DNA from 4 places in the Pontibacillus yanchengensis genome. Region 1 is predicted to be linked to each of the others. Evidence: riboswitches for the same ligand, from Rfam matches in the RefSeq annotation. Region 1 holds a riboswitch; each other region holds the start of a gene.

Region 1 (7,458 bases):
GTTTTGATTGAACATCAGCAAGAATTTCTTTGACGGTTTCCCGTTGCTTTTCTGTGCCTCCATCTACACTTCGCTTTATAGACGCCAAGTCGTTCGGTGTAAGAATGTCCATGTTTCCATTCCTCCTTATCCAGCGATTTGTTCACTTAATTTTTCAATAATAGGGTCAAGCGATGAACTCTTAATGCGATAACTAACTGGGTTTACAATAAAACGAGAGGTGATATCAGCAATTTTCTCATACTCTACGAGACCATTCTCTTTTAGAGTACGACCAGACGATACAATATCAACGATTCGGTCCGTTAACCCAATTAAAGGAGCTAATTCAATCGATCCATTCAGAGGAATGATTTCAATTTGCTCTCCTTGCTCTCGGAAATATTCTGAAGCCACTCGAGGATATTTTGTCCCAATTTTAGGTGCAATCTTACTTAATGGTTTATCTGGTACCCCGGCTACGGCTAAATAACAAGGACTAATTTGTAAGTCTAAGACTTCATACACATCACGATCTTGTTCTAATAAAACGTCTTTCCCGGCAATACCGCAATCGGCTGCACCGTATTCAACATACGTCACGACGTCCATAGGCTTCGCCAGCATCAGTCGTACTTTGTATTCAGGGAACTCTAAAATAAGTTTTCTTGATTCTTCCACATCTGTAAAGTCATAGCCAATCTTTTTTAACAATTCAGCGGCCTCTTCAAAGATGCGTCCTTTTGGCATCGCAATCGTTAGCCAATCGCTCATTATTCGCCACCTCCTGTGGTTACATCGTACACCCACGTATAACGTGCTTCCATTTGCGAGCTCTCTTCTAGTTGTTCCTTATGCTGTAGGACCACATGTTGCCCCTTCGCTCTTGCGGATTGTGCTTTTTGTAATCCTTGTTGAAACGTATCGCGATTATAAAGCACTAATACGTGCTCATCCGTGTCTTCCTCCTGAGATAGTGCTTCCACTAAGCGATCTAGTCTAATAGCGAAGCCTGTTGCAGAAGCATTCGATTGGAAGGAAGGCAATAATTGATCGTAACGACCGCCATTACACAATAAAGAACCTAAATGAGGTGCATAGCCTTCGAATAAAATACCTGTATAGTAATTCATGTGGCTAATAAGATTCAAATCAAAGGAAACATAGTGACTCACGCCATATATTTCTAATAAATCGCGTAGTTGCTTTAATTCGCCAATCGCTTGATGACAAGCCCCATTTGTCGTAATATCTTCAGCCTGCGAAAGTACATCTTCTTCCCCACGTAAAGATAAAAGCTGGGTAAGACGTTTTTTATCACGATCTGAAAGCTCAACTTCTTGAAGGGCTTTTCGGAACCCAACATAGTTTTTACGAAAAAGATAACGTAAGAACATTTCAGCTGTATCGTGGTCCTCACCGAAAATCTCTGTTAATAAACCTTTCACATAACCAATATGACCTACTGTGAGTTGAAACTGTTCTAAACCAGATGCTTTAAGAGATTCTACCTGTAGCGCAATAACCTCTGCATCTGCATAGATCGAGTTTTCCCCTATGTATTCCACGCCTACTTGTTCAAACTGTGCTGGTTTGCCTCCTTCGATTTGCTGGGCACGAAACACAGGTCCATCATAGCTCAAACGCACGGGATAGCCTTGTTCCTTAAGCTGAGAAGCAGCCACTCGTGCAATAGGAGCAGTCAAATCTGGACGCAGAACCAAGGTGTGCCCTTGTTGGTCCAATAGCTTAAAGAGCTGGGTTTCATCAATCGCACTAGCTTCTCCAACTGTATCTAAATATTCAAGCATCGGTGTATCAAGGAACTGATACCCCCATGACTCAATGGTTTGCGATAATGCTTGCCTTGCTTTTCGTTTTTGATTATAGAAAAAGGGCAACGTATCCCTCATTCCTAAGGGTTTTTCAAACATAAGACGATTTGCCACAGTCATTTGCACCTCTCTTGATTAGGATAAATAGTATAAACAATTCTCAATCCTTTAACTTGCTAATATGCTACCAAAGTAAAGATAATCCGTCAACGCATGATTCTCTTAGGTAAACTCTAACATGTTTCCACTGTTTTTCCTTTTTATATGTTTCCCTATATCGCTTCAGAAAAACGCAATCCATTTTTAAGAGATACACTTTAAATGGATAATAATGAGATAAAAACATGATAAAATATCCACTATTTTTGTCGAATGACTTGGTATTTTTGAACTAGTACTTATATAATGGTATAAGACAATAATTTGATAAAGGCAAACTTATTGAAAAATAAGGACGCAAAGCTACGAGCCTAAAGGTACCTACCAATGGTGGTCGAGCTGCCGAATAAGAAGGAAGCAGGGCAGGCCTTTTTTCGGTTTGCCTTTTTCTTATGGAATCATGACACATAGAATAACTTTTTATAGAAGGTGAGATGGGTGAAGGTAGTTTGGATAAGCATTGGAGTTGTGTTAGGAGTTTTAACGCTAAAAACTGTCCAGCTTATAAAAAATAGAAGAAATGATAGGGTTCAACAGGATGATGAGTATCGCATTTATCCTCTACTAGAACATGCGAAGGATATTATCTATTATGTTGAGATTGAACCAATCCCAAGGTATCGATACCTTAGTCCTTCGATAGACACTGCACTTGGAGAACAAGTACTTGAAGAAACATTCGAGAACCCTTTCGCCATATTCGATCGCATTCACCCAGAGGATTATAACACCCTAGAACGAAAAATTAATGGCCAGATTGATTTTAACCAGCCCATTATTCAACGCTGGAAGCATAATAATGGCAACTATATTTGGTTTGAAGAACACGCTACGCCAATTTATAGAAATGAAAAACTCGTTGCCCTGCAAGGGGTTATCCGGAATATTAGTGATAAAGTAGAGCTAATGGAACGATTAGAATACCAAATATCACACGACCGCCTCACAGGCATCTACAATCGTGATTTTTTTGAAAATTATATGAAGAAATACGATCAAACGGATGACTCCGTAGCAATGGTTTTATGTGATTTGGATAATCTTAAAAAAATCAATGATACATTTGGACACAAACAAGGGGATGAATTAATTCAAAATACAGCTACGCTTCTGTCCTCCCTATCCCAATCTGACATCACTGTCTGTAGAGTAGGGGGAGATGAATTTGCCTTGCTTCTCACGAATACATCAGAAGCTGAAGTTAAGCTATTAGTCAATAAGCTCATTGACCAACTGAAACACTTCAACGAAACAACCAAGTTCCCTATCTATTTGTCATTGGGATATGCCTATCGTTCCAATTCAAGAGCTGAGATGGAAAACATGTATATGGAAGCTGACCAATGGATGTATGAACATAAAAACAATAAAGAGGAACTTCCCCTTGTCTGAGATGTATTTCGTATTTACTATGCCATAATCGCCCCATTATCTTGAAGACCTGGATTCGAGATATATTCAAAAGGTGATGGGTCCGATACTTGAAAAGTGGAAGGGGGGTTACGGTGAAACAACTCGCTTTCCTGCAGGCGAGCTGGTGAGCCTTCTCAGTCGCTTTGCTCCCTCCGGGGGTCTCACCAACCTCTTTCTCCCGTGGGAGTCTCGTAGTCCCCCTTCACCCCCAGCCGGGTAATGGCTATCGGACCCGCAGCCAAATGTTGTATGTCTCCCGAAAGGACATATAAGCCCTTATTTTTTGTGAAAACCCTCTTTGGGTAGAGCTTACGGACAAATAAAACTTTATTTTTTACAAACAGCGAACTAAATGTCCATTAGCTTTCTTTGCCACAGAATTTTTTGTTATCAACCAATTGTTAACTTACTAGGGTGTAGACCGTCAGAAGATATTCAAATACCTCAACCCCTCTAACTTCGCAATGTTTCCGTTACTCCCAATACTAGCAAAGGTGGCCGTGGAACAAGGAGACTCCCGCCGGAGAAAGAGGTAGGCAAGACCCCACAGAGCCCCGGTTTTTGGGCTCGAGGAGGCTTACCAGCTCGCCGGCAGGACGCGAGTTGTTCCACGGCCACCTTTATTCTAACTAAATCCACGGGTACATCGCTCTTTCTGTGCGATCACCAAATTTATCTCAATTTCAAGTCTTCAAGATTATGCCTCTTTTGTTGAAGAAAGATTTCTTAACATAGCAAAAGGTACGATCCCCTCGACAGGAATCGTACCTTTTGCTTTAGATTATTGCATTTTACACATTGCTTGTTGTTTTCTGCTCCACGATCATATCGTAATATGCAAGAGATTGTTGATCCCAATCTGGTTGGTCTTTTTTCCATGTGTGTTGCATGAATACTTTGGCAATGGCAAGTTTTCGTTCGCCACCAATCACAGCATCTTCCAATGCCACAACACTTTCGAATATTTTGGTCATTTTTTCAGCTATGAATTTCGCATAGTAGGTTTGTTCTTCGTCCTCCATAACAGCTATGCGGGCGGCTTGTTTTTTTAATGCATCGAGTTCGCCATAAATCAGGCCATATTCTTCTGAAAGGGAAACTGGTAGTTGATCAATCCTACCTTTTATTTCATCAATAAACATTTTATCGATGTGGTACTTCTTCATCAGACGTAAGACTTCAAGTCCCAATATATTCGCTGTGCCTTCCCACACGGTTAACACCTGAGCATCGCGTAACAAGCGAGGCGTCACAAAGTCTTCTATATAACCATTTCCTCCATGCATCTCGATGGACTCATGAGAAAAGTGAATCGCCTGCTCTGCTGTTTCTTTTTTCAATAATGCAATTAACAACCGATTGAGGGCCTGATCTTTTTCAGATGTGTTCTCTGGTTCATTCATGACATAATCAAATAAAGAAATCAATTGAAATACACTGCTTGTGTCTACTTCTTGCTTGGCTTTAAGTGTGGCTAAAGTATCTTGAATCATTGGAAAATCTTTTAGCTGATTGCGAAATGCAGAACGCTCATAAGCATAATCCCGAGCTTCTAGATAAGCACGTTGCATGATTCCGATAGAAGCAACTGCATTACATACTCTCGATAAGTTCAGCGCTTCCATCATATAATGAATCCCTTTTTGCGGTTCCCCAACCATATACGCTTCTGCCCCGTCAAAAACCACTTCAGCAGATGGGACAGCACGCACGCCAAGTTTATCTTTTAATCTACGAATCTGAATGCCATTCAGGCTATCATCTTCATTCCGCCAAGGCACTAGAAATAGACTAAGTCCTTTCGTCCCTTCTGGAGCATCTTCTGTACGAGCCAACACCATCGCGACACCACACATGCCTGCATTACTAGCAAAATATTTTTCACCATAAAGCTTGTAGTGATCACCATCCTGAACAGCGGTCGTTTCATTCGCACCTACATCAGATCCGCCTTGGCGCTCTGTTAGAAAAGTAGCTCCTTCGTATAACTCTACCTCTCCAGTAGAAAGAACATGTGGCAAATAAGCCGCTTTTAATTCTTCACTTCCATAGTGATCTAGTAAGTATGCTGTCGCCATCGTTAGTGTTACAGGACAATAGAAGCCAGGTTCTGCCTGAGAGAGAAGATACCCTTGAGCATAGGAATACAGATAGTTACCTTTTCGATTTAAATCAGGAATATCTTTATGCACATAACCAACAATTCCGCGATTGTACGTTTCAGATACCGTTTGTTTGTAGCCCTCATTCACCCAAACCTCTGAAATATCATTGCCCATCTTATCGTACTTGATTAATTGAGGTTGCCCGTCACGATCAGTATGAACAGCTCGCTCATCAATCTCATTGGCACAGAGTTCACCGTATTCATCCAATTCTTTCTTAGCCCACTCTAGAAACTCTTCATCTAAATATTGATCAAGTATAAAACTCAAATTGGGATCTTCTCTAAAAAAATTCATCGTATCTCTCCTTCTGGACTCTGTTGAGTTTGTCTCAGTTGCTGTTTCAATAATTTTCCCGTTGCATTCCGGGGTAAAGCATCCAATTTATGGTAAATTCTGGGTATTTTGAAATTTGCTACTTTCTCTTCAAGGAAACGTTTACAATCTTGTTCCAGTGAAGCAAACTGATGGTCATCCTCTACTACAACAAATGCCTTCACAGTTTCCCCCCAGTCCGGATGAGGCACACCAATCACTGCAACTTCTGCAATAGCAGGATGCGTACTTAACACTTCTTCAATTTCTTTTGGAAAGATATTCACCCCACCTGCGATAATAACGTCTTTTTTACGATCAATGACCCAAATAAACCCATCTTCATCGCGTTTACCCATATCACCTGTATAAAGCCAACCATCTTTGAATGTGGCTAAGGTTTTTTCTTCATCCTTATAATATCCTTTCATATTCCCTTCGCCACGTAAAACAATTTCCCCTACTTGACCATACGGAACATAGTCACCATTTTCATCTACAATCGCCACTTCACAGTTCAATGCTGGACGCTGGCCTATACTTCCTGCTTTCGAATCGTGCTCTTCAGGAAGCAGCAGTGTACCATTTGGGCCGGCTTCTGTCAGACCATACACGCATGTAAGTCGGTCCGTTTTAAATTGTTGTTTAACGAATTCCACCTCTTTTGTACCTAATGGTGCTCCTCCATATACCCAATATTCCATCGAACTTAGGTCATATTCTTGTATGGAAGGATGCTTTGCAGTCATTAAATATGCAACAGGTGCTCCAAAGAAATGAGTGGTTTTTTCGGTAGAAACGAGATCTAATAATAAATCAGGTGTAAATGTTGGAGCCAAGACGTGTGTGGCGCCGACGTATGTTGCAGATACCATGAATAAATGAAGGGGGGCTGAATGGCTAAGTGGCATCATATGCAACACACGGCTATTTTTATTCATCGTCATTTCAATGCAAATCATGGTAGCCACAGTTAAAATGTTCCGGTTGGTGAATACGACTCCTTTTGGTCGACCTGTCGTACCTGAAGTGTACAAGATAGCCGCTTCATCATCCTCATGTAATGGTGAAATGATAGCTTGTTCACTGCCTTGATTCAATACATCTTGAAACGCATACCAACCTTTTAACGCTGCACCCGTTTTTATACAAATTACGTTAGTTCCTTCGATACCAGACACCTGATTAAATAACAGTTCATGTGTTATAAAAGCCTTCGCGTCACTATGGTCAATGATGTACTCAATTTCATCCTGTGCAAGCTTTGCGTTAATCGGTACAATAAGAGCTCCTAACCGCTGGACGGCAAAATAAGTGAACAAAAATTCCTTTACATTTGGCATGTGAAGGACTACTTTATCGCCTTGATCAATCCCATATGCTGCTAGTCCCGATGCCAAGCGATTAACGGTTTCATCCCACTCCTCATAGGTCAATCTCTCCGCATTGGAAACAATCGCCTCATGCATCGGATGTCTTCTAGCTTGCATTGCTAACACTTCAGAAATATTCATTCCTTTTCCCCCTCTAATTCCGTTAATTTCACCCGAAACTCACCTGTCACACGGACCATCTCATCTCTCATCTCGGTT
Region 2 (7,458 bases), 190 kb from region 1:
CGTCCAACTCCAGCGCCCAGCAAACTTCCTGCTCCTCCTTACGATAAGTCAACATCGAATCGCTAGCGCTCTTCGTGTTTCCTTTATCTTAAAAGAATTTTAAAGGCAGTTCGATTAAAATCGCTACGTCACGTAGCAACATCGAACCAACCTACGTCCTATAGGCCGCAGTTTGTACGTCCTAAACGGGCGCTTGCGCTTTTGTTTTACACTTTATACTTTTCCACTTGCTCCTGCAGATCCTGGGCTAATTCCGCTAGGTCTTTAATGCTAGAGGAGACTTCTTCCATGGAACTGCTTGATTGTTGGGCTGAGGCTGCAGCTTGTTCGACCCCGGCTGCTGATTCTTCTGATACGGCTGCGATTTCTTCAATGGATTGATTCATTTTCGTGCTGTTTTCGGAGATCTCGTTAAGATTACCAGAAATCGTATGAATGCGCTGTACCATTTCCGAAACAGATTGATTGATTTGATTGAAGGATTCGCCTGTGGCTTTTATTTGTTTGGAGCCTTCATCGACTTCTTTGTATCCGTCTTGAAGAGAGTTTGCAACGACATTGGACTCGTTTTGGATATTTTGTACGATAGTCGTAATATCCCCAACGGATGACGATACTTGTTCTGCTAGTTTACGAACTTCATCTGCAACAACTGCAAACCCTTTTCCATGTTCGCCAGCTCGAGCTGCTTCAATAGCTGCGTTTAAAGATAGCAGGTTTGTTTGCTCAGCAATATCGCGAATGACTTCAACGAGCTTGGTGATTTCTTGCGACTGTTTATCCAATCCTTGTACTTTTTCCGCTGCTTCTTTGACGATGGCATCGATGGTCATCATTTGTTCTACAGAGCGATTCATCATCTCACTGCCTTCTTCTGTCATAGACAGTACTTCCTCTGAAGCGTTAGCAACCTCGATGCCACCTTGATGAGCGTGTTGAATTTTTGTTGTGAAATCTTCCATCATTTCAGATAACTGAGAAGAACTATTCGCCTGGGATTCCGCACCTGAGGAAAGCTCAGTCATGGTAGACGCTATTTGTAAACTACCTTCTCGCACCTCATTTGCAGATTGAGTAAGCTCTTCACTCTGACTGGATACCGAGTGGGCTGCACCACCTACATTTTGAATGAGCGAGCGCAAGCTTTCTTTCATTTCATCTACGGATCTTGAAAGTTGGCTTATTTCGTTATGTCCTGACTGTGCGAGCGTAACTTGTAGATTTCCTTCTTCTACTTCTTTCATCTTTGCTTGCAAGTTCTTAATAGGTTTTGTAAGTCTTCTAGTGATGATAGTAGATGCAAGAATGGACAGAAGGATAACACCTAGCAAGCTAATACCAATTGGAATCAAAATAGGTGTTGCTTTTTCTGCAAATTCTGACTTGTAAACAGATCCAATGATGATGAGGTCAGAGCGTTTGTTCACAGCATACCCCATAGCTTTTTGTTCGCCTTCTAGCTCATATTCTACAATGCCGTTATCTTGATTTTGAGCAATTAAGTCCTTATAGTAACCGGCATCTGAAACGTTTTTGCCGATATTGGATTCATTTGGATGAGATAAAAACACCCCATTTTTATCTAGGATGGCTGCGTATCCTGCATCACCAATTTTGATGTTATTGATAGTGGATACCAAAGAGTCAAGGTTAATATCCACTGATACGACTCCCTGCAGTTCACCATTTTGCATGACCGTTTGGGCTGCACTAATGAGTAGTTCATCAGACCCTTCAGTACGGTATGGCTCTGTCCATATGACTTCCCCTTGTTGTTCAACTGCTGATTTGTACCAAGGTCGTTCCCTTGGGTCAAAATCAGATGATAGATTGACAGAGGCCGACATGACGATGTCCCCGTTGTTTTCCTGTCCATAATAAATATTGGTAATGGAATCATTCATGTTATCCATGTCTACAAAATTGAGAAGCATTTCTTCTTTGAAATGTTCAAAGTTTTGTAGTTTACGAGAGTTCGCTAAGTTTTGTACAACTTGTTCTTGTGTTTGAAAATATGTATCAAATGAGTCATTTAAACTTGCCATCTGTTGTTCTACGTTGTTGACTAGCTCATCGGTAGTTTGCGAAACACTAAATGTGTAGCTGACACCAGCGATGATTAAGCCTCCAACCATAATTAAGATAAGAAAAGGGAGTAAGATTTGTCGCTGAATCGTCTTATTAAAAAAGCTCCCTGGAGTTTTGCTGAACCGTTTCTTGTTTGTCTTCTTCTTCATTTCCTGAATTCCCCCTGTAATAAAAAACCCGTCCTGGCTCACACGTCATTTTAGATCCATTTCTATTCTCATACATAAAAAATCACCGAAGAACGGTGTATGGATTAGTACCATTTCGGGAGCACGGCTGCCTTGGTATTACAATGCAATACGGTAGGCCCATAGCTTTGCGCCCCTATCTTTCGCTAAGTTTGCCACTTTGGTATGAAGAAAGATGGTATTTAAAGAAAAATTACACTAACTTCTCGTGTGAAACGGATGAATGAAACTTTGTCTATATTTGTATCGGCATAAAGAATCATTTTATTAAATCATTATAGGAATTATTTAGTTTGTTTTTCTTTACTGAGAATAGATGAATAACCCTAAAAAAAGCCTCTCAAGTAGTTCATACTTGAGAGGCTTACTTTTTTACCTATTTTCTATGCTGCTTTGTTACCTTTATCCTTCTTACCATTACTCTTCTCATCTTTCTTCATAATCTTCTCTAACTCATGTTCAATCTTCTTCATCTCTTTTTCCTCTTTATCGTTATTCATCTTTTGCATAGATTTTAAAATATGGTGAACGGTAGAGTCGATGTGCTGGCTTGTGTTACCGTTTGTAGTTATAAATGATGATAGTTGCTCATCTAAAAGCTTACCAACTTTGTCAGAACCGAACATTGCTTCTAGTTCTACTAGTTGAGTGGCTACGTTCTCTAGAGTCATAGATCCGTCTAAATGATCTTCGAATAGATTGAGTGCAACAACATCTTCAGCAGAGCGGGGCATGATTTTATATTCATCGTAGTTATAGGTAAGGACACCGGTAATAGATTCATATACTTTATCTATCTCAACCAAGTCATTATCGGAATCAATGACAAAAGTGCCTTGTTCATCTTGGGCGGTGTAGTTATGGAACGCATCAACATCCGTTACTTCCGCTAGGTTTATTTTAACCAATTGACCTTCCAGTTCTTCGGAGAACTCGTTTGATGTAATGGGTTTAGCTTGTGGAATGCCTACATCTTTTTCGATGATTGTAGCATTTTGTTCGGAAGGTTGAAGTTGTAATAGGTCAAAATATTCTTCTGTTACTGCTTTAGCCTGAATGCGGTCACCAACATTAGCGCCAAGGTCTTCCGCTCGTACGACGATGCCTGCTGTTTCGTCTTGTACATAATAATTGATCTTCCCGCCAGTTGGGAAAGCCGCTGTTACGATTCCTTCTATGTTAACCCGGCTCCCAATAGTAGATTCTCGAGCTTCCTGAATAGAGACGGCAGGAATGTCTTTTACAATATCATCCGCAGAACGTGGAACTACTTTATATTGACCAAAGCTGTATGTTACATACCCAGTAATAGTGTCATAGGTTGTGCCCACTTCTAGTAGGTTTTCATCCGAATTGATTACAAAGGAACCACTTTTATCGTTTGCTTGAAAATCATTGTACTTATCTACAGACTCGACCGAAACGGTTTGTAACGATACGAGTTGACTTTCGAGTGATTCACCTAAGTCGTTAGCATCGATTAATTTAGGTTCCAGTTCACGAGCGTTTTCTTCTACAATGGTCACATCATCTGTTACGACCTGAAGGAGTCCATAATACTCCTCTGTATTTCCTGAAGCTCGAATGACATCACCAATGGATGCATTAACTGCGTCCGTACGTACAACAATCCCTGCGGTGTCGTCTTGGATATAGTAGTTTTTGTCGTCTTTTGCAATGACCGTTCCTTGAACAGCAACGTTGGACCCTTCTGGCGCATAGCGGGCATCGGCAATCTTATTGCCACGTTCAAATGCTGGCTCATATCCGGCTTGAATAGCTTCTTGTTCTGTCCAGAAGAAAATACGATTCTCCACCGGTACTTGCTCCCAATTTGCAGGTCTTACATATTGATTTGTCTCTGAATTACCTACATATTTTGAGTAGCCTTTTTGATCGTAACGTGCACGGAATTCAAAGGGTAATTCAAGTAAAGGAGTTTCTTCGCTCCAGATTCCAAAATTATTAGCCTGGGCAGTTTTTGCAGCTTGTTGGTACATTTGGTAGGTTTCCTCGCTGCCAATTGGGGCGATGAAATACGTTACAGCATAGCCCTTTTCAACCATATTTAGGTTCGTATTCAGTCCGTCAGACGTACGTATGACTTCTGCAAGCAAACGTCCGTAATCGTCCGTCACTTTTTCACTAACATCAAGGGTTACCTCATCGCCTGGTTGTAGTAATGTTTGTAGGTGTTCTGTAGCTTGTACACCGTGATATTTTTGTGAGTGATTTGGATTGGTTGTAATCAAAGAGGAGTCATATGAATCCATATGATACGTTTCAGGAGTGTCGATGTTTAAGTATCTTACGGTGTCTGCTCCCAGAATGGATGATTCAATCTTAATTGTATCCCCGTCTACAACTCTCTCAACTGTAGCTGTATATTCATCCTTTGGCTCAGGAGGCTGTACGGACTCATATTTTCCAAGGTTTGAAAAAGTGTCTTTAGGTAAAGCAATCCATTCATCGGTAGGATCGTAAGCATCAGTAACGTCTGTGTCACCAGCAAGAACTGTCTCCTTACGTACTAACGTGGTATCTTTAGTCGATGTAGCGTTCTCCGTCCATCCATCACCAGGATCTTCTCCAACTTTACCAATGGAGTCCACCACTGTACCTTGTCTTGTACTTTCGTCATAGTTTTGGAAAAGGACAACAGCATCATCACCATTAAATTCATAAAAGTAACTGCTCCCTGTAACGTCAGCTTGATCTAGAATGGCTTGGTCCGCATCGGAGTGTGCAATCACATAAACTTCACCATCTTCAAGTGTTCCTGAAAGGTTTAGCTCATTTGCGTAGCCGTCACCTGGATCTTGAGATGCGCCATTTGTAAAGGAAACAACAGTATAATCTGGTAAATCGATTGGCTCGCCTGTTCCATTGTAAAGTTCGATTGCTTTGTTGTAGCCACTTCCTTCCACGTACTCGGAAAAGATTAAAGAACTGTTTGTCTCGGCTTGGACTGGGTTAGCAATCGCTAACATACTTAAACCAACTAAAAACGACAATAAAAGTGAAAAAGCTCTTCTCATACTTTTCATACCTCCCATTAATTAACAATTTACATTCATTATAAAGGAAAATTTGTAAGGTTTTGTTTATCTATTGTAAGTTTCTGGTGAAAATTAATTTTTGGTAAAAAAATACTATGATTTTTTACTTGTTATGGTACTCAACTAAACTTTTTTATGTTTCCTTGTTCTCATGTGAAAGAATTAATTATAAGATAGAAGTTGGAATCCATCATTCATTAAGGTACATACTAAGCAAACGTGAACGTTGAAGATTAAAGGAGTTTTACATAATGGCAGTAGTGTTGAATGTGATCTTTTTTCTAAGTACATTAGCTTTAACAAGTCAAGTAAAAGGTTCTGCGGCACGAAAAGTTTTTTACGGGATTGGACTCGTAATGAGTGTTGTTGGAATGATTGCGTTAATTGTTATGTCTGGTTGGGTTGCTTATACGGCTGGGATGATTTCTGCGGGGGTCAGTTTATTAGGTGTGCTAGGTTTGTTGTTTATGATGACGAAATAGGCATAAGATAGGAATCCAGGTCTGGATATGACCTGGTTTTTTATCGCTTAGTGTATAACATTCAATGCTTGTGTATAACGGAAAAAGTGATGTGTCCACGTCTAGTTCCAGCGCCCAGCGACTAGCAAACTTCCTGCACCTCCTTACGATAAGTCAACATCGGGTCGCTTGCGCTCCTCGTGTTTCCTTTATCTCATACGGAGCCGTCCAGTTTGTATGTCACTAAACGGGCGCTTGCACTTTTGTTCCGTCTAGTTCCAGCGCCCAGCGACTAGCAAACTTCCTGCACCTCCTTACGATAAGTCAACATCGGGTCGCTTGCGCTCCCCGTGTTTTCTTTATCTCATACGGAGCCGTCCAGTTTGTACGTCGCTAAACGGGCGCTTGCACTTTTGTTCTAGTGGAAATCATATGAGACCAAATAATTACAATTACCAATGACTTAAGACTTATTTTTTAGCTTTTTGTAGGGTTTACCTCGTTTTCTGTCGAATTATATTTATTTAGATTGATTAAAGACGTAGCAGTAGTGGTTCTTACATGTCTAGCTCCAGCGCCCAGCAACTAGTATGCTCCCCTCACCTCCGGTCGATATGTAGGCTGCAGCATATACGTCGCTACCAGGGCGCTTGCGCTTTTCTGTAGTTTACCTACGTCTTCATACGAATTACATCTTTTTAGGGGGGTACATATGTCTAATGAACATTCTAGGTATTCACGTCTAGCAAACTTAACAAAAATGATAAACACCAAATTAGAACTACGTGAAGTGCTTCAGCATGTCGTCACAGCTATATCAGAGGAGATCGTTTCCTGTGATTCCGTTGGCATTTATTTGCCGGAGGGAGATGGGACGTATAGAGGATATGTCGGAAAGCCTGAAGTCCTTAATGGGATGACGCTTGATATGCATGTAGTTGATCCAAAAGAAGATCCCCTGGCGAAAGAGGTTATAAAGACGCAGAAATCGGTTTATATTGCTGACACAGCAAGGGATCATCGGCCAGATCAAAATGCTGTGAACGCATTTGAAATTAAGTCTTTATTAGTCACGCCAATTTCCTATGCCGAGGAATTGTACGGGCTTGTGTTTTTGTTCGATTATGGCATTCCTATGGATTTAACAGACACAGAGATTCAGACAGTAGAAGCGTACGTAAACATGGCAGCGGTGGCGATTCGAAACGCTGAAACGTTAACCCGGAAGGAAAAGTTATTATCTGATAAGCAGCTTTTATTAGATGTGACAAGGGAGCTGTCTTTATCCTCTACGATACAAGAAGTGTTGGATAAATGTTTTCATTATGTGGGACAAATTTTGGAAAATCCGAATATTGGGGCTCACCTTTTGGATCCAATTGCCGATAAAAAAATTAAGCCCGCTAAATTGAGTCACCATAGTGATTGGACTGAAAAAGATTGGAAGGAGACCCATGAGAAAGTACAGGTTGATTTCAGTAATGATCAAGTCTTTCAGGAAGTGATTCAATCGAAAAAATCCGTCTACATCAGTGATGTGTCTCAAGATCATCGTCCTAGTCATAAGGCTTGTAGAGAGTTTGGGATTAAAGGGGTCCTCATGATGCCACTTCGGTCGATGGGGTCTGTGTTAGGTACCATTGCTGTTGTGAATTTAAATGA
Region 3 (7,458 bases), 410 kb from region 1:
ATGTTCGCATGATTTTACCAGAAGATGAACGTCGCACCATAAACGATCTAGAGTCAACAAAAATTCAAACCCAGCAAGGCACGATGATTCCACTTGCGACCATCGCCGAACTAGAACAAGTGCAAGGACCAGTGACATTGTTACGGGAAAATCAGCAACGTCAGGTCAATGTAACCAGTGATATTGTGGAGCGAGACCTTGGAAGCATTACAGAGGATGTAAGAAGTGAGCTAGACAGCATGAATTTCCCAGAAGGATACTCATATGCTATTGGAGGACAGGCAGAGGATATGGCCGACTCATTTGGAGATCTAACCGTTGCCCTGATCTTCTCGATATTCCTTGTCTATGCCGTAATGGCCATACAATTCGAGAATTTATTATATCCATTCGTGATTATGTTCTCCATGCCAGCGACAGCTGTTGGGGTGTTGGGTGGATTATTTATAACAGGCAAGCCCCTAAGCATTCCAGCCGTCATCGGGGTCATCATGCTCGCCGGTATTGTCGTCAACAATGCCATTGTACTCGTGGATTACATTAACATCGTCAGGTCAAAAGGGAGCGATCGCTACGAAGCAATCCTCGAAGCCGGCCCAAGTCGCCTGCGCCCTATCCTGATGACGACATTAACCACTGTACTCGGCATGATTCCACTAGCACTCGGACTCGGCCAAGGCGCCGAAGCTCAGCAACCAATGGCCATCACCATCATTTTTGGCCTAACTGTATCCAGTTTCTTTACACTGATCCTAATCCCAGTCGTCTACACCTATTTCGACGACCTATCCCGCAAAATCGGAGGCCTCTTCCAACGCGGCCGCCGCAAAAAGAAAAACGAAAGCTTATCGACAGAATAACGATAAAGCAAACAACAAAAAAAGGTACTGGCCACCGCCAGTACCTTTTTTATTACGCTCCAACACCACTGCTCTACAACGGTGGGGGCTGGCACCGTGAAAGCAGATGGTGTCTTGTCCTCTTTTAGACATTTGAATTCAGGTTCATATTGGGAGATGCCGTTGCATTACTAAAGCGAACTCAAAATGTACTGTCTTTTATTGGGCGTATTCTATGTGTAATGAGGATGTTTATTCTGCAAACGATTCTTGTTTAGTAATGTAATAAATTCATTAGCTAAGATAGGTTTACTAAACAAATACCCTTGAATATAATCACATTCCTGTTGTTGTAGGAAGGATAATTGATCTTGTTTTTCCACTCCTTCAGCAACAATTTTCAACCCAAGGCCATGAGCCATTGTGATTAAACTAGAAATGATTGTAACGTCCTCTTGTTGATCAGGTAAGTTATTAATAAAGGATTTGTCAATCTTCAGTACATCTAAATCAAATTGTCGTATGTGAGTTAGCGAAGAATAGCCTATCCCGAAGTCATCTAATGATAAGGTAATACCTATGTCTTTTAATGTAGTAAGAGTTTCATTAACGACGATTGACGATTGAATGAGCGATGTTTCTGTAATCTCAATATGGAGGGATGTGGGATCAATGCTATATATTTTGCATGCCTCCATAATGGTTTGAGTGAAATTTTCCTTTAGTAATTGTTTAGGAGAGACATTAATCGAAATAGGTACAAGATCGATGCCACTCCTTTTCCAATCATGAAGTTGCTGACAAACCTGGTAGATGACCCAATTACCAATTTCACAAATCAAGTCACTTTCCTCTGCAATAGGAATGAACTCTCCTGGAGAAACTCTCCCCCATTCTGAATGCTCCCATCTTATCAAAGCTTCAGCACCCATTATTTCACCAGTCTTCGATGAGACTTTAGGTTGGTATTCAAGAAAAAGTTCATCTCGATAAATGGCTTTTCGAATATCTTTTTCTAAGTAATAAACCTTATGGGAGGTTATATTCATAGAAGGCGTGTATATTTGATGCGTGTTTTTCCCCATGTGTTTTGCATGATAAAGTGCGGCATCCGTATTATGAATCATATGATTGGCTTCTTCTCCATCGAAAGGGTACATGCTAATACCAATACTGGTTGTTATATGTAATTCATACCCTTTAATAAAATAGGGTTCTCTCACTTGTTTTGTAATCTGGTCAGCAATTTCTATGGCTTGATCTACATCTACCCCATATAAAATAGATGAAAACTCATCTCCGCCCATTCTAGCTACAAAGTGTTGATGCCCAACGCATTCTCGTAAGCGATCGGATATTTCCTTAATCAATTGATCCCCAATAAAATGACCAAGCATATCATTTATATGTTTAAATCGATCTAAATCTAAAAATAAAAGGCCAAATGATTCTACTGAATGAGGATTCTTTACTAACTCATCCATTCGGGAGTCAAACTGTCTGCGATTTGGTAAGTCGGTTAAATAATCGTGATAAGCTAAATATTCTTTTCTTTCTTCCATATGCTTTTTGTCAGTAATATCCCACATGATTCCATCTAGCTTTGTTAGCTGATGTTGATCATTTAAAATGGGGAAGCATTTCACTTCAATCCAACGTATTTCTCCAGATGGGTGATAATAACGATATTGTACAAAGAGCTTTTCCCCTTTCAATAAATCCTCGATTGCTCTTTTCATTTTGCTCCTATCATCAGGATGAATAAGACTTTGCCAATATTCCTGCTCACTAATGATATAGTCCAATGTATAACCATACAGCTTTTCAAATCCGTTAGAACAAAATAGTACGTCCTTGGAGGGAATATCGATAGACCAAACAACTTCTTCAAGGTTGTTATAAATTATCATTGCTTCTTGCTCTTTATTAGCTAATTGCTGCTTTATATGCTGGCAATCCGTACTATCTTGAACGATTTTGGTTTCACCACTTTCTTTAAAAACGGATGGTTCATTCGAATGATAAAAAGGAGCGTTGTCGTCACCATTTGATCTTTTCATTATAGGTTTAATGATAGTCAATTTTATTACCTCCTTATAAACAAAAAGAGATATACCTACCGAACATAGGATATATCTCTTCCTCAAAAATGTATTCGGTAACTCGACGACCATAGCATTGCCTTAGGCTCGTAGCTTTGCGTCCTTATTTTTCAATAAGTTTGCCTTTATCTTATTTATCGTTATTTTGCATTAACTAATATTGTAATATAAAAAGTAATAATATACTATACTACAGACCAAAAACCTTATGTATTTTAGTTTTAGTGAGTCTTTTGTAATAGACTCACTTTCATGCGATACCATATGGCCTCCATGATGCAGTTCTAAAGCATTACAGAATATAGTGTGGATAACTGTACAATCTTGAAGCTATATATCTCACAAACCTACATAACATGGTCACTTATCCTGCAATCCTTTATCGCTCTACAACGGTGGGGGTCTGACCCCACAAAAAAAGCATCGCCCTACTGGGCGATGCTTTCATATTCACTTACTGCCTGTGCGACATCGACATCGGCGCGCTCCAGATATGCTGCTTTGGAATCAATGAGTTTAGCAAACATGTCGCTTGTGCCGTATTTCGTCTTCGACCAGGCTTGTTGGTTTTTGTATAGATCGATAAGGGTGAGAAGCTGATAGTCATTACCTGCGAAACTGTGGTCAGCTTTCACCATGTACCAGACGTCCTTGCGATGTTCACCTTCTTCGCGTACCCAATCCATGCCAATCTCTTCAATAGCTAATCGAATCGAATGAGCAAGCTCAAGATAGGATTCCTTTCCTGATTGCTGATAGGCTTGAAGCAAGTAGTATGCTTCGCCTAATGCGTGGTTCAAGGAAGCGTGTGGCGTTTTGGTTTTTCCTGGGCCGTCGTAGTCCGCTACTAAAAAGGCATCCCCACCATATGAAATGGTATTGCCTTCTTCAGCTTGCTTTAAAAGATGATCCGCATACACAAGCGTCTGCTCTTTCAAGGAAGGCACGTCAAACGTATCAGCTGCCTTCATCAAGAATAACGACAATTTCTCATTGTGTCGGGTATCGGTGTACGGTGCGTGAATGCCGTAGTCATCCATGACCCATGTACTCGTGTACTCCGTCTTCCATAGCTTTGTATCTTTTTCAGCGCGATACGCTTCAATCATCGCAACGGAATTCAATGTCATGCTTTCAAAAAAACGCTCGCCTGTTTCCTTATAGCGCTCTAAAGCGGATTTATTCGGTAATCCACCAATGCTTCGCCCGTATCCTAGCTCCGTGCCAGGCTCAATCGAATACGCGAGTTTCTTATAGGAACCAGCTGGGGTTAGCCACTTCTGCGTGCTCATGTAATGCTCGGCCGTATAAGCCTCCCAATTCTTCAACACATCTTCATCTTGAAAAAGGTCTTCATCTGACCATAGCATCCAGCTTTCCGCAATGTCAGACCTGCCGGAGGAAAGGTTCTGCACGAGGTTACCGTCTTCCACCATATATGGATTCACCTCATCACCAATTTCCCTCAACACACTTTTGCTACCATCTTCGTACGTTTCCGATAGAGAAGTAGATTGATAGCTTCGGCCAAGCCAGGCTGATCCACTTTTACCAGCCTGTAATAGCCCGACAGGAAGGGTAGTGGAGTCGACACCTACCGTAGGGTCGTGCTTGTGCTGAATGCTATCAACTGGAGTGGGATTCAGCGTTAGCTTATCGGTATTTTCAAATTGATAGGTAATGTCCATGCTCGTCGCAATATCTTGGCCATTTTCCCATTTTGTAAAATAGACAACATCATCGTTGGATAAGGTCCGCTTGGTAAGGGTAAACGTCCCAGCTTCCCGTTGGCCTTCATACACATCAAACGTTAGGATGCGGTCTTCAGCAACGTCCGACTGTTTCGTCTGTTCCTCAGCCAAGTGGAACTCAAGTTCATCACCTGATATGTTTACAGCCGGTGCGTTCCCGTCTTCAAAAACGGTGTACCCTGTTAATGCATCGACGCCCGATGACATGAACCGGGGTGATAGCACTAGCCCAACGACAAATACAAAAGCAAATGCAACCGTCCCCCATGCTAACGCTTTTCTCACTACACTTCTCCTCCTTGCAACAAACAATCTAGTCCCATTAACTCATACTTTTCCGGTCTTTTACAACACGTAACATTTGCCTGAAGCCTTCACGGTAAAACAAGTACATCCCTGCAACGTAGAACACAACGCCGATTGGCACGAGAATCAATAGTCTCCATAACGCATATAAGGATTCAATGGACGTGAACTGCTGGATCAACACAATCGGAACAGCCATTATAATAGAAGGAACGAGAACACGGAAGAACAGCTGCACGAGTTTTTTCAATTCGGAATGATCATAATCGCGATAGACTGCAAGCGTCGTCGCGGTCACGTAATAGAGCGCCACAACGGAACTGGATAATGCCAATCCTGGATAGCCTAGCGGTTGAATGAACAGCCAGTTTAACGCAGCATTCAACAAAATCGTCGTGGAACTAATTTTCAACAAACGCTTGGCTGCGCCTTGCGCGTACATGCCTTTCACGCCAATAACGAGCAATCCTTGCGTTAAGATAATGGGGATGTATAGCTGCAGGACAAAATACGTATTTGCTGTATCCTGCGCTGTAAATTCCCCACCTTCATAAATAAACGCAATCACAGCTTTTCCGACTAGCAATGTACCAATCGCAATCGGAAGCAACGTCATCATCCCGATTTGATAGCCCATGTATAACGTTTCTCGGAATTTTTCTTTATTATCGGCTTGTTCCGATAACAAAGTGAAAATAATTGCCACAATCGTTGTCGTAAAAATCGTGCTCGGAATGCTCATGATTAAGGATGCGTTATTTAAGTACGTAACAGCACCCGTTTCAATACGGTTCGCGAACATCTTATTGACGAAAACGTTAATATGCCCAACGGAAGAGTGGAGTAGGGCAGGGGCAAGCAGTAACATCAACTTGCGGCCAAACTCATCATCTAATTTAAATTTCGGCATCCATTTAAAGCCGCCATACATCAACGAACCAAATTGAATACATACGCCAAGGAATGTACCGAACACAAATCCGTACGCGACACTATAAATGCCCCACATATCCGCAAAGAAAATAATGAATAGTGTTGCCATGAGCGTACCCATAATTTTCGATAACTGCGTCGGAACAAAAATGCGCCTTGCTTGTAAGTACGATTCAAGAACCCCACTTAAGGCAATCACGACCATGAAGATAAAGAAGACTCTCGTTAAGTCGACGGTAATTTGGAGTGTTTCCTCGGAACGAGATCCAAATAAAAACTCGACAATCGACGGCGTGAAAAAATACGCTACTACAGAAATGCCGAGGAAAAACAGCGTCGTATAGTTTAACACGCCATTCGCATTGCGTTCGGCCTCTTCGATATTCTCCTTCCGTTTTTCCACGTACTTCGGTAAAAACGCTGAGTTAAAGCCGTTGGCAATCAACGCTAAAATCAACGTCACGAACGTGAACGCAATCATAAAGGCGTCCGTTTCATTACTTACGCCGAATTCTCTGGCAATCATGCTTTCCCGCACAAAGCCCAATAATTTAAGGAAGATGGATAGTAGAGTGATCCATATAGCGGTTTGTTTTAGTCTAGACATGGGTTATACCTTCTTTTCAACGTATGAAATCCGCTTTTCCACGACTCCAGGTCTCATGAAAAAACGGATTTACATCGAATTTTAGATTGTTCTACGTTATGTAGATACTTTTGATAATACAGTTTCGTAGATAGACGAGTATTTTGTGGCCGCAGAGATATGAGAATATTCTTCCTCAATTTTTAACCGAGCTTTCACAGCCAAACGCTGGCCGAAGTCATGATACCGTAACAACTGACACACAGCATCCGCAATTTGTTCATCATTTTTTTCTTCTACTAACAGGCCATTTTCTCCGTGTTGGACGATTTCTTTCAAACCGCCAACCTTCGAGGCAATAACTGGTACGCCACTTCCCATCGCTTCTAGGGCAGAAATCGACGTCGCTTCCTCAACCCCCTCTGAATGCACAGAAGGAACCATGGTAATATCGCTCATAGCGTAATAATCCTTCATCAACTCGTGGGGGATATCGCCGAGAAAATGGACTGTAGAGATAGTGCTGTTCTTCTCACAAATCGTTCGAATTGCAGCTTCTTCCTCACCACTACCAGCATAAATCAATCTTGTCTTCGGGAACTGTTCCTGAATGGTTGGCAAAGCCTTGGCAGGATAGATAACCCCGTTCTTTTTCGTTAAGCGTCTCGGGATGAACACAATATGATCATCTTCAGCAAACCCGTATTTCTCACGCAGCTCTTGTTTACGCTCCGTTTGCGGACGGAACTGATCCACGTCAATGAAATTATGCACACGAATGCCATCAGCTGCTGCCAAATTCTTTACATAATCACGAATGCGGAAATCGACCGTAATGATTTGGCGCGTTTGTTCATAGGCTTCCCTTTCCTTCGCCTGAAGGACACGTGCTTCCACACTCTCCGTCTTAATCGAACCACGACTAATCGCTTCATATGTCA
Region 4 (7,458 bases), on a different contig from region 1:
GCATGATCATCGTTTCTTGTTAATGGCCTTTGGAGGATTATTTGTTGGATTGGGTTTTCTAACCTTCATAGCTTCGAATTGGTCCGATCTTACAAATGCTATAAAAATGGTTATTATTTTGGTGGCTATGATTGGATTTTACGGTGTAGGAGAACGCATTTACCGAAAGCACTCAAGAGGGATTGGAGCAACGTTTTTAGTTGTAGGTGTTCTTACGTTTGGAGCTGGAATTATTCTTACCGGTCAGATGTATCATTATATGGCCTATAGTGCCACGGCGTTCTTTATATGGTCTCTTGCAGTCATTGCGGTCTTTATCTTAAGTCAGGAAGCCGTCATGCTAGTATTGGCATTTGGTATTATTACGGTTGGTCAAATCTATGGAGGATTTACGTATCACGATTTTCATCTCGGTCTAGGATTGCTTTTTCTTATTGGATTAGGCTATTTTACCTATAAACATCAACGGGAATGGATTTCCACCCTTTATGGAATAGGATTTTTTTTGCAAAGCCTTGTGCTCGTGCTAACTTCAGATTTATCGTATTACTGGCTATTTGCATTCTTGTTATTGTTATACAGCCTTTCAGAAATTGTATCGAAGGACTTTCCTGTGCAAGCTTTTAAGCGTATTGCCTTAGCTTTAGCGTTTCTTATTGGGATCATACAAGTTTTCACCCTACAATCCGGATGGGTGTTACAAGATATTCAGCTAGAGGTTAGCTTTCTTCTGGTATTAATTGTAATTGGTGGATGGGTTATTTATCGTAAAATCACCACCCATTCTTCAGTAGAATTGGTAGATTTAGCCCTATTTGTGCCTGTCTTTTTATTGCCAGATTTAAAGAGTGCTCTGGTATTAATTATGTTATATATTTTTTCACTAGGTAGGTTACTAACAGGATATAAAGATGGGGACGCTGAGATGATCAACATTGGAACAATTGCGTTTTTAGTGAGTACCCTTGTAGCTTATTTCCAATTAGCATGGGACTTTCTTGATAAATCGTTGTTCTTCTTTATTGGAGGAGTGCTGCTATTTACGCTTGGTTACTTGCTTGAACGGAGACGAAGAGCTTTCTGTCGTGCAGAGGAAAGAGGTGATCGGTTATGAAGAAATGGTTATTTATCGTGGTCGTGGCCGCACAAGCGTTTTACTTAGTAGCAATGGCAGTTTCCTATTATGTAATGGAAGATTTCGGTGAAACTGTAACACTTCAAACAGCACCTGTTGATCCAAGTGATGTGTTTTATGGCGACTATGTCATATTAAACTATGAAGTAAATACAATTCCAAAGGGTCAATTGAGTGAAGGAGAGTTGGAACGAGGGGATAAGGTTTATGTTTATTTAGTTCCAAATGACAATGGAATATTTGAGGTACAAAGAGCATCACTACAAAAACAAAATGCAAAAGAGAACGAAGTGATAATGACCGGACGTTACGAATTTGAAGCAAACGATGGTTTTCAGATAGACTATGGAATCGGTCGATATTATGTTGAAGATAATAGTGGTGAGACTTATGAAAATCATCAGGGTGATATGATGGTTGAAATTGCTATCGCCCCTTGGGGTCAGAAGAGAATAATAGAGGTTATGTTGGCAAAGTAGGTGTTCAGCTGAATTGCCTATAAAAAAGCATTTTTAGTTATATATACCTATAAAATTTCTGGAAATATATAAAATAGGAAAATATTTCTATACAAAAAATAAGAACTATGAATGATACCCAACTAGACAATTATCGATGTATAATATAGATAATCAGATTCAACGTCAAGTTCATAGCACATCTGTTGAATCTCGATAAAGGCAAACCTGATGAAAATCAGTGACGCAAAGCTATAGGGGCTACGGATCATGTTGCCACGCATGAATCTACGCCAGCCAGTTACCGAAAGATTGCGGGTGCATTTTATGATCTAACCCACTTTCGGTAGTCGAAGGCAGGGTTATTTTTTATGCAGGAGGAGGTGACCAGTAGTAGCTGCACTACTCGAACCTACATGAATCTATTCCTTTTTACGACCATTTTTAGGGATAGACTAGCATGATTAGTTCCCTCACCATTCTATTCTGACATAAGACCTTGCCTAGACACGTCGTACCTTGTCCTTTTGAAGGACATCCTCTATTTTAGCGTACATCCTTACGTTTTTAGTTTATTGTAAGAACACAAGCAGTTGAGTTTTGAGTGATTTTCCCCTTATACAAAATAGACGGCCTTACGCATCATGCGTAAGGCTCTTTTTTTGCTTTGGGACGAAGGGACAGGTTCCTCGTCCCACTGGATTCTGCTAGGTGGTTTTCAGTACAATGAAACTAGGTTTTACAATTGGAGGGTTTTAGATGGATTTAGGACTACAAGGGAAGCGGGTTATTTTGTTAGCAGCTAGTAAAGGATTAGGGAAGGCGATAGCAACGGAATTTGTAAAAGAGGGAGCGGAAGTGCTCATCTCTAGTCGAGATCCCGAAAATTTATTCTCAGCCGCACAGGAAATAAAGCAAGAAGTAGGCGGAGATGGATCAGCTCCACACACACATGTATGTGATCTAACTAGTGCAAAAGCAATAGAGGAATTGTTTGAAGCGGCCTCTGATAAACTAGGGGGTGTTGATGTACTAATCAATAACGCTGGAGGACCTCCTGCAGGTTCTTTTATGCAATTCAAAGATGAAGATTGGCAGCAGGCATTTGAATTAAACTTACTTAGCTTTATTAGAGCATCTCGATTAGCAATTCCGCAAATGCAAGATGCAGGAGGAGGGCGTATTTTGAATATAGCTTCCTCTTCCATAAAGCAACCTATCGATGGGCTTATTCTTTCCAACACATTTCGTACAGGAATAGCAGGATTATCAAAAAGCCTTGCCAATGAGTACGCTAAAGATAATATTTTAGTAAATACGATTGGACCAGGAAGAATTGGAACAGAGCGTGTAGAAGAATTGGATAAAAAACAAGCCACAAGAAGAGGATTATCCAGTGAAGAAGTCAAGGCAGAAGCAGAAACCCAGATTCCAATGGGGCGTTATGGTGAGCCAGAAGAATTTGCAAAGACAGCTGTTTATTTAGCTTCATTTGCCAATACGTACGTGACCGGTGAAACGTTAGTGGTCGATGGAGGCTATGTGAAAGCATTATAATCTTAAGAGCCGCAAGGGGGGATATCACTCAGTGCGGCTTTTATTAGCTGAAAAGAAAGAATAAATTCTGGCGCTTACGTGTCTAGCTCCAGCGCCCAGCGACTAGTGTGCTTCCCTCGCCTCTGTACGATAAGTCAACATTGAATCACTCATGTTTCCGTGTTTCCTTTATCTCCTACGGCTCAGTCTAGCTCATACGTCGCTATCAGGGCGCTTACCCATTTCTTTAGCTTTTTGCTTCACCTAATGATGGATGCGAGGTACAGAGCATGGTAACCGCAGCTACACACAAAATCGTCATGGATGAGAGAAGAAGCGTTTGAGTGGAGAAGAGATATCCTCCTAGTAAGATGACTGCAAGATCGATGACAAAAATGACTGCACCGACATTGATTTTGAATAAATCTGCAATCATTTGTGCTAGCAAGTCCGTCCCACCTGTGCTCGTCCCATGTCGAAGCATGAATCCGATACCACCACCAACAAAAACCCCACCAATCATGGAACTAAGTGCAGGATCTAATGCAAGGTGATGTAGTCTTAATCCGTTAAATAAATCAATAAATAGAGATGAGATCAAGAGTCCATGTAAACTATTATAGAAGTAATACCGATAATGAAACCAGGCGAGGGTGAAGATCGGAATACTACAGATGATGATAGCTAGTCCAGCTTCCATGCCCCATAAATAATTTGCGATTAAACCAATTCCTATTACCCCACCATCTAATACATGATAAGGTGCTAAGAAAAAATTAATACCAATCGCCAAAAGGGAGCTTCCAAATAAGATGATGAGGCCTTTCTTTAAAAGGGCTTTCATAAGAGTCTCCTTTGCGTACATGTTTACTTTATATGTATTCAGGAGATTGTCTTACATACGAGTTTTTAATATAGCTTGATAGATGATTGGTATAGATTCGTATAATAAAAGCGAATGTTTTGACAGGTAAAAATTACAAATGTAAATTAGTATGTGTAGCAACTATCTTTAAATAGTTGATGTGACAACTAATGTAGGAAAAAGGTTATTCGTGTAGGATGAAAAACTGTTCTGATTGTTAAAATAATTAATCCCTAGTAACTAAAGGAGTGAACACACATCAACATGGCACAAGAATATGAAAACCAAGAACCTTTGAAACGAAGTGTAAAGGATCATTGGTATGTAGAGTATAGTGAACAGCGTTTTCCTGCTATCCAAAAAGGATGGGTTTTGCCTGCAGATCGCTGGAGAGAGTTTGATCCATTTATTTTAATGGCTGAGGATTGGTTCAAGCGAGGCACGTTTTCTGATCACCCTCATCGAGGCTTTCAAACCATTACGTATGTGATTGATGGAAGACTGGAACATGTGGATAATGGGGGAGGAAAAGATGTTCTCCACCCAGGTGATGTGCAATATATGAATGCTGGCTGGGCTGCTAGACATGCGGAAGAAGGTGTAGAGGATGACATCGCTCACACGCTTCAGTTGTGGTTGAACTTACCGAGTCATTTAAGGAATACAGAGACGAAATATCAAAATGTGTATCTAGAAAACGTACCAGAAGTAACGGTCGATGGTGGGTCTGTTAAAGTCTATTCTGGTGATATTGCTGGAGAAAAAGGACCATTAGAGTCACTTGTTCCAATTACTCTCACGGAGATTTCATTAATTGAAGGGGCCTCCTACACGCATCAGTTACCAGAAAATCATAACGCGTTTCTCTATGTATTATCAGGAGAAGTAGGTATAGGTGAAATGGAGCCGGTTCATCTGAAAAAACATGGAGTAGCTACATTAACATATGACGAGAATGGCAATGAAACGAAAACAAGTGAAATCCAGCTAGATGCCAAGAGTCGTCGAACAAGAGTGTTGGTCTATTCTGGAGTACCAATCAAAGAAGAAATAGTTCAACATGGACCATTTGTGATGCGGTCAATGGAAGAAATCAAGCAAACAATTCAAGATTTCCAGCAAGGAAAATTTGGACCTTCCTCTCAATAAGAGGATCTATTAATCAAATAAGCGAGAACGTATGTCGCATGTGGTTTCGTACTAGAAATCACATGCGTTTTTTGCATCTTCAAAGAAAGGAAAATATACATGGGTAATAAAAAACTAGGATAAAAGGGATTCTTACATAAATATAGAACTAACTCTAGAAAACAATGTAACTAAAGTAGTTTATTAGAAGGGAGATTTAAATTATGGATCGACACTTTAAATATCTAAACGGAATGTTATCTGAAGGAAACTTGATTAAGGCAGGCCCTTGCCTGGATGGTGCATTTGGAATAGTCGTCTTTCGTGCTGAATCGGAGGGTATGGTTAACAGGGTTATGGAAAGTGATCCTTTTGTTGAGGAAGGCGTTATGACTGGTGAAGTAAATCCTTATCGAGTATCACTTATGGAGAAGGAAAAGCAATAATAGAAAAAAGCTCAGATAACTCTGAGCTTTCCTGATTACTTTTAAAAAGTTGTTGCAGCCATAGAAGCTTTTTCTAATCCATCTTCAACAATTGCTTCTGCTTTGTGAGGGTATTGATTGTGGCCTTCCACCACTACCGTTGTAATATCTTCAACGCCCCAGAAGCGAAGAATATTTTCTACATAGTTTACGGCCATTTCAGCTGACTGAGCCGATCCTTCTGAATAAACGCCGCCTCTTGCGTTCAAGAGTAAGACTTTTTTATCTGGTAATAATCCCACAGGTCCTTCTTCTGTGTAATAGAAGGTCTTTCCAGCTTGAGCCAAGTAATCAAAATAGGTATGAAGCACGGCAGGGATCGTGAAATTCCATAATGGGAAAGCAAATACCACTTTATCTGCTTCAAGGAATTGATTTAGATACCCATTAACTACTTCAGTGGCTTCTTTTTCAGATGGGGTTAGCTCCATCCCTTTTGAAAGCTTGAACATACCATTAATTTTGTCTGTATCGTAATAAGGTAAGTTCTCCTCAAATAAATCTAATTGTTCTATTTGATGATCAGGATGAGCTTCTTTATATTGCTCTAAAAACGTATGATAAAGCTTAACGCTTACAGATTGCTCGATGGGGCGGGAATTTGCTTTGATAAATAAAACTTTTGTCATGATTTATTCCTCCATATATCGTAAGTTAGTTGTTATAGCAACTTGAAGTGCAAAAAAGTTGTTGTAGCAACTATAATAACGATAAGAATGTCTATTTGTGTTGGTCAACATTCTTATTCATCTTGTTAAGGATTCTTTCAAGTTCCATGAGTTCGTCATTGGATATACCATCACATACGACGTCATTAAATTGTTCCGCAATCGGTATAACCTCGTCTCCTAATTGTTTACCATTTTCGGTAAGGTATAATTTGAGAGAACGACGATCTTCTTCATAAAGACTTCTTGTAATGAACCCTTTTTTTTCAAGATTAGAAGCCATTCTAGCTACATTTGTTTTATCTTTGTTCAGTTTTTGGGCTAACTGGTTCTGGGTTAATCCATCCTCTTCCCAAAGTAGCATCATAATTAAGTTTTGTTCAGGAGCTAGGTTGTATGGTTCTAGTCTGGATTTAATTTCATTAGTGAGATTTAAGTCTGTTTTGTGGAGCTTAATACTGATATAATCTTGAAAACCTAAATTCAAATCAACGACCTCCAACTATTTAGTTGCTACACATACTATTTTGCGATGATTAGTATATACGGTAGGTTATGGATTGTCAATTGTAATGGATTCTAGAAAAGGTTCCTACTTCTGGTTTTGAATTTTTATTCCAGTAAAGCCCCATTATCTTGAAGACTTGAGTTCGAGATAATCTGGGTAAGAGAAATGTTTCCGTTGTATTATTTAGAGAAAAGATGGGCCTGGAAATAGCTCGCTTTCCTGCGGCCCTACAGGATGTAGGGTCGTTCGACGTTGTCACACGATGTGACGGTTTGAGTCGAACTTCATCTGGATTGATTCGTCTCCTCGGGCCAAAATGCGGCCCTGTGGGGTCTCGACACATCCGTTTTTCCGCGGGAGTCTCGCCATTTCCAGGCCCATCTTTGCATTCGTTTGGTTTAACGGAAACATCGCCATTTGTTGTGGGTGTACACAAATGATATACGTTCTTCGTTAGGCAAATACATATCTTTTTGTGACAAAACACATTTTATTAAAAGATATCTTGGTTGTTCTGTAAAGCATGAAACATATAGTCCCACCACCTTTATTCTAACTAAATCTACGGAAACATCCCTCCTTCGGGATTACCAAAATTATCTCAACTTCAAGTCTTCAAGATTATGCCTCTTATCCTACATAACCAACCAATAAAAAAAAGATCAAACCCAAAGT

What was found. A riboswitch is a leader RNA that binds a small molecule or an ion and turns the genes downstream of it on or off. The one in region 1 is predicted to bind cyclic di-GMP.
Region 2: linked by a shared signal. The riboswitch ahead of GLW08_RS11215 (methyl-accepting chemotaxis protein) and the one ahead of GLW08_RS22260 (diguanylate cyclase domain-containing protein) in region 1 are both predicted to bind cyclic di-GMP.
Region 3: linked by a shared signal. The riboswitch ahead of GLW08_RS10230 (bifunctional diguanylate cyclase/phosphodiesterase) and the one ahead of GLW08_RS22260 (diguanylate cyclase domain-containing protein) in region 1 are both predicted to bind cyclic di-GMP.
Region 4: linked by a shared signal. The riboswitch ahead of GLW08_RS05875 (SDR family oxidoreductase) and the one ahead of GLW08_RS22260 (diguanylate cyclase domain-containing protein) in region 1 are both predicted to bind cyclic di-GMP.

What each region holds. Positions count from the first base shown of each region.
Region 1 covers NZ_WMEU01000003.1:437,828-445,285, reverse strand. Annotated here, with positions in the region: gene hisD (histidinol dehydrogenase) at 1-112, opposite strand, end outside; gene hisG (ATP phosphoribosyltransferase) at 127-753, opposite strand; gene GLW08_RS11970 (ATP phosphoribosyltransferase regulatory subunit) at 753-1,934, opposite strand; cyclic di-GMP riboswitch class I at 2,236-2,320, shown strand; gene GLW08_RS22260 (diguanylate cyclase domain-containing protein) at 2,412-3,365, shown strand; gene GLW08_RS11960 (acyl-CoA dehydrogenase family protein) at 4,178-5,848, opposite strand; gene GLW08_RS11955 (class I adenylate-forming enzyme family protein) at 5,845-7,380, opposite strand; gene GLW08_RS11950 (MerR family transcriptional regulator) at 7,377-7,458, opposite strand, start outside.
Region 2 covers NZ_WMEU01000003.1:249,383-256,840, forward strand. Annotated here, with positions in the region: gene GLW08_RS11215 (methyl-accepting chemotaxis protein) at 207-2,237, opposite strand; cyclic di-GMP riboswitch class I at 2,352-2,443, opposite strand; gene GLW08_RS11220 (thermonuclease family protein) at 2,660-5,314, opposite strand; gene GLW08_RS11225 (hypothetical protein) at 5,587-5,817, shown strand; gene GLW08_RS11230 (bifunctional diguanylate cyclase/phosphodiesterase) at 6,509-7,458, shown strand, end outside.
Region 3 covers NZ_WMEU01000003.1:30,141-37,598, forward strand. Annotated here, with positions in the region: gene GLW08_RS10225 (efflux RND transporter permease subunit) at 1-860, shown strand, start outside; gene GLW08_RS10230 (bifunctional diguanylate cyclase/phosphodiesterase) at 1,073-2,920, opposite strand; cyclic di-GMP riboswitch class I at 2,994-3,075, opposite strand; gene GLW08_RS10235 (hypothetical protein) at 3,370-4,977, opposite strand; gene murJ (murein biosynthesis integral membrane protein MurJ) at 5,015-6,538, opposite strand; gene GLW08_RS10245 (glycosyltransferase family 4 protein) at 6,635-7,458, opposite strand, start outside.
Region 4 covers NZ_WMEU01000001.1:1,214,370-1,221,827, reverse strand. Annotated here, with positions in the region: gene GLW08_RS05885 (DUF2157 domain-containing protein) at 1-1,114, shown strand, start outside; gene GLW08_RS05880 (GDYXXLXY domain-containing protein) at 1,111-1,614, shown strand; cyclic di-GMP riboswitch class I at 1,805-1,902, shown strand; gene GLW08_RS05875 (SDR family oxidoreductase) at 2,353-3,150, shown strand; gene GLW08_RS05870 (YitT family protein) at 3,377-3,973, opposite strand; gene GLW08_RS05865 (pirin family protein) at 4,259-5,143, shown strand; gene GLW08_RS05860 (YciI family protein) at 5,347-5,568, shown strand; gene GLW08_RS05855 (FMN-dependent NADH-azoreductase) at 5,610-6,236, opposite strand; gene GLW08_RS05850 (MarR family winged helix-turn-helix transcriptional regulator) at 6,328-6,762, opposite strand.